2 regions of the Pseudomonas sp. B21-032 genome follow, and region 1 is predicted to be linked to the other one. Evidence: predicted binding sites of a transcription regulator. Region 1 holds the regulator's gene; the other holds the start of a gene.
The links. Region 1 encodes sigma-54, which starts transcription at its own class of promoters, with help from an activator protein. Its sites were predicted from a motif close to ANTGGCATNNANNTTGCTNT; they were not measured.

Region 1 (2,403 bases):
CACCAGCCCATGCACGGCCGCGCCCGCGCCGGTATCGGCTACCTGCCGCAGGAAGCCTCGATCTTCCGCAAGCTGTCGGTGGCCGACAACATCATGGCGATCCTCGAAACCCGCAAGGACCTGGACCGCGATGGCCGGCGCAAAGAGCTGGAAAGCCTGCTGCAGGAGTTCCACATCAGCCACATCCGCGACAACCTCGGCATGAGCCTCTCCGGTGGTGAACGCCGCCGCGTCGAGATTGCCCGCGCCCTGGCCACCGCGCCCAAGTTCATCCTGCTCGACGAACCCTTTGCCGGTGTCGACCCGATTTCGGTCGGCGACATCAAGCAGATCATCCACCACCTGAAGGCCAAGGGTATTGGCGTTCTGATCACCGACCACAACGTCCGTGAAACCCTGGATATCTGCGAAACCGCTTACATCGTCAACGATGGCCAACTGATCGCCGAAGGCGATGCAGAGACCATCCTGGCCAACGACCTGGTCAAAGAGGTTTACCTCGGCCATGAGTTCCGCCTGTAGGCTCAAGGTGTAAGGCGCTGCCGGAGCGCTCGTAAACAAGCCAGATAATGGCTTAATTGTTACGGCGCTCTAGGCAAACGCTGCAATTTCAGGCATATAATTTGCTTAAAGTTGGCGCTTCGGTGCCCTTGTAGTGGATGGCGCATGTGCGCCGGCAAATAAGGTGTTAAGCCCCTGCCATGAAACCATCGCTCGTCCTAAGAATGGGCCAGCAACTGACGATGACCCCGCAGTTGCAACAGGCCATACGTCTGCTCCAGCTTTCTACCCTGGACCTCCAGCAGGAAATCCAGGAAGCGCTGGAATCAAACCCGATGCTCGAGCGCCAGGAAGAAGGCGACGACTTCGACAACAGCGACCCGATGGCCGACAACGCCGAGAGCAAACCCGTCGCCGACGTTCAGGAAACCAGCTTCCAGGAGACCGCCCCAACGGTGGACAACCTCGAAGAGGGCGAGTGGAACGAGCGCATCCCCAACGAGTTGCCGGTCGACACCGCCTGGGAAGACATCTACCAGACCAGCGCCAGCAGCCTGCCCAGCAACGACGATGACGAGTGGGACTTCACCACCCGCACTTCGGCTGGCGAAAGCTTGCAGAGCCACCTGCTCTGGCAGCTCAACCTGGCACCGATGTCCGACACCGACCGGCTGATCGCCGTGACCCTGATCGACTGCATCAACAACCAGGGTTATCTCGACGAAACCCTGGAAGAAGTCTGCGAATCCTTCGACCCCGAGCTCGACATCGAGCTGGATGAAGTCGAAGCCGTGCTGCACCGTATCCAGCAATTCGAACCCGCCGGCATCGGCGCGCGCAACCTCAGCGAGTGCCTGTTGCTGCAACTGCGCCAGCTGCCGCCGCGTACCCCGTGGATGGCCGAAGCCCAGCGCCTGGTCAGCGACTACATCGACCTGCTCGGCGGCCGCGACTACAGCCAGCTGATGCGCCGCATGAAGCTCAAGGAAGACGAGCTGCGCCAGGTCATCGAACTGGTACAGAGCCTCAACCCGCGCCCGGGCTCGCAAATCGAGTCCAGCGAAGCCGAATACGTGGTGCCCGACGTGATCGTGCGCAAGGACAACGAGCGCTGGCTGGTCGAACTCAACCAGGAAGCGGTCCCGCGCCTGCGGGTCAACCCGCAGTACGCCGGTTTCGTCCGTCGCGCCGACACTAGCGCCGACAACACCTTCATGCGCAACCAGTTGCAGGAGGCGCGCTGGTTCATCAAGAGCCTGCAAAGCCGCAACGAAACCCTGATGAAGGTCGCCACCCAGATCGTCGAGCACCAGCGCGGCTTCCTCGATCACGGTGACGAGGCGATGAAGCCGCTGGTGCTGCACGACATCGCCGAAGCGGTGGGCATGCACGAGTCGACCATTTCCCGGGTAACCACGCAGAAATACATGCACACGCCGCGCGGAATTTACGAGCTGAAGTACTTTTTCTCCAGCCACGTCAGCACCTCCGAAGGCGGCGAATGCTCGTCCACGGCGATCCGCGCAATCATCAAGAAACTGGTTGCAGCGGAAAATCAGAAAAAGCCATTGAGTGACAGCAAGATCGCTGGTTTACTGGAGGCACAAGGCATCCAGGTAGCACGTCGCACCGTCGCCAAGTACCGCGAGTCCCTCGGCATCGCACCGTCGAGCGAGCGCAAGCGATTGATGTAACGGCTCCTGAGGTGTGCCACCGCAGTTCAGTGGCAGGCGCAATACCTGCCTCTTATGCACCGGCAACAAAGGAGAAGCTGTATGCAAGTCAATATCAGTGGACAGCATGTAGAAGTTACTCAGCCCCTGCGTGAGTACGTCGAGCAGAAATTGAAACGACTGGAGGGGCATTTCGACAAGATTACCAATGTGACGGTAATCATGAAGG
Region 2 (2,403 bases), 700 kb from region 1:
CCCTTGGTCAGGAACGCACGGCCTTTGTCCAGCTCTTCCAGGGCTTCTTTCAGGCTGCCGCAAACCTGTGGTATCTCTTTCGCCTCTTCAGGCGGCAGGTCGTACAGGTTCTTGTCGGCGGCATCGCCTGGGTGGATCTTGTTCTGGATACCGTCCAGGCCGGCCATCATCAGTGCTGCGAAGCACAGGTACGGGTTGGCAGCCGGGTCCGGGAAGCGCGCTTCGATGCGGCGGGCTTTCGGGCTGGAAACGTACGGGATGCGGATCGAGGCGGAACGGTTGCGCGCCGAGTAGGCCAGCATGACCGGTGCTTCGAAGCCTGGTACCAGACGCTTGTAGGAGTTGGTAGCCGGGTTGGTGAAGCCGTTCAGGGCCTTACCGTGCTTGATGATACCGCCGATGAAGTACAGGGCGGTGTCGGACAGGCCGGCATAGCCTTCGCCGGAGAAGGTGTTCTTGCCATCTTTGGAGATGGACATGTGCACGTGCATACCCGAGCCGTTGTCACCGTACAGTGGCTTAGGCATGAAGGTAGCGGTGCGGCCGTAGGCGTCGGCAACGTTGTGCACGCAGTATTTGAGGGTCTGAACTTCGTCAGCCTTCTTCACCAGGGTGTTGAACTGCACGCCGATTTCGTTCTGGCCGGCAGTTGCCACTTCGTGGTGGTGGACTTCGATGACCAGGCCCATTTCTTCCATGGCGTTGCACATGGCAGTACGGATTTCGTGGTCGTGGTCGAACGGTGGTACCGGGAAGTAGCCGCCTTTGACGCCTGGACGGTGGCCTTTGTTGCCGCCTTCGACGTCCTGGTCGGACATCCACGAGCCTTGCTCGGAGTAGATCTTGAACATCGAGCCGGAGATGTCGGACTTGAACTTCACTTCGTCGAAGATGAAGAACTCAGGCTCTGGGCCGACGAACACGGTGTCACCGATACCGGTGGTCTTCAGGTACTCTTCGGCGCGGCGGGCGATGGCGCGTGGGTCGCGGTCGTAGCCTTGCATGGTCGAAGGTTCGATGATGTCGCAGACCAGGATCAGGGTCGGCTCTTCGGTGAACGGGTCGAGCACGGCGGAGGAGTCGTCCGGCATCAGGATCATGTCGGAGGCTTCGATGCCTTTCCAGCCAGCGATGGAGGAACCGTCGAACATCTTGCCGGCTTCGAAGAAATCTTCATCCAGCGCATCACGAGCTGGCATGGTCACGTGGTGCTGAGTGCCTTTGGTGTCAGTGAAGCGCAGATCAATCCATTTAACGTCATGATCTTTGATGAGTTGAACCGACTTCGACATAGTGTCCTCCGGGTGGGGTAGAGCTTGCCTGTGCAGCCCTTTAATTTGGGTGATGCCGGGCGCGAATAGTCGGCCAAGGCAACCTGCCTCACAAGGGAGCAAATTGCATGCCAGTGCCCCGAGTTGGGATTTTTGCCCCAAACCCAAGCGTTTTCGCCCGATTCGCTGAAATCAGCGGTTTTTTCTGCACCCTTACGATGCGCTAAACAGTCATGATGCACCATAACGGTGCGAGAAAAACCTTCTGTACAAAAGTTGCTCAAAGCTTGAGCAATTTCCGCTATAATCCGCGCCCCACTTTTTTAGTCGGCACCTCGCGCGCTGTTTTTCATGAAACTAATCGTAAAAGTCTTCCCAGAGATCACCATCAAGAGCCGGCCGGTTCGCAAGCGCTTCATCCGTCAACTGGCCCGCAACATCCGCAACGTGCTCAAGGACCTCGATCCTGCGCTCGCGGTTAACGGTGTCTGGGATAACCTCGAAGTGATCACTCACATCGAGGACGAGAAGGTCCTGCGCGAGATGACCGAGCGTCTGAGCTGCACGCCGGGCATTGCCCATTTCCTGCAGGTCGACGAATACCCGCTGGGTGATTTCGACGACATCGTCGCCAAGTGCAAGCAGCACTTCGGTCACCTGCTGGCGGGCAAGCGCTTCGCCGTACGCTGCAAGCGCGGCGGTCACCACGATTTCACCTCGATGGACGTCGACCGCTACGTCGGCAGCCAGTTGCGCCAGCAGTGCGGCGCCGCCGGTATCGACCTGCGCACGCCTGAAGTCGAGGTGCGCATCGAGGTGCGCGACAAGCGCCTGTACGTCATCCACAACCAGCACAAAGGCATCGGCGGTTACCCGCTGGGCGCGCTGGAGCAGACCCTGGTGCTGATGTCCGGTGGTTTCGACTCCACCGTCGCCGCCTACCAGATGATGCGTCGCGGCCTGATGACCCACTTCTGCTTCTTCAACCTTGGCGGCCGCGCCCACGAGCTGGGGGTGATGGAAGTCGCCCACTTCCTGTGGAAAAAGTACGGCAGCAGCCAGCGCGTGCTGTTCGTCAGCGTGCCGTTCGAAGAAGTGGTCGGCGAGATCCTCGGCAAGGTCGACAACAGCT

Region 2: the regulator sigma-54 is predicted to act here: its motif matches at 1,388-1,407, upstream of glnA (glutamate--ammonia ligase).

Annotation. Positions count from the first base shown of each region.
Region 1 covers NZ_CP087180.1:1,076,362-1,078,764, reverse strand. Annotated here, with positions in the region: gene lptB (LPS export ABC transporter ATP-binding protein) at 1-522, shown strand, start outside; gene LOY54_RS04890 (RNA polymerase factor sigma-54) at 702-2,195, shown strand; gene hpf (ribosome hibernation-promoting factor, HPF/YfiA family) at 2,277-2,403, shown strand, end outside.
Region 2 covers NZ_CP087180.1:380,531-382,933, forward strand. Annotated here, with positions in the region: gene glnA (glutamate--ammonia ligase) at 1-1,292, opposite strand, end outside; gene thiI (tRNA uracil 4-sulfurtransferase ThiI) at 1,623-2,403, shown strand, end outside.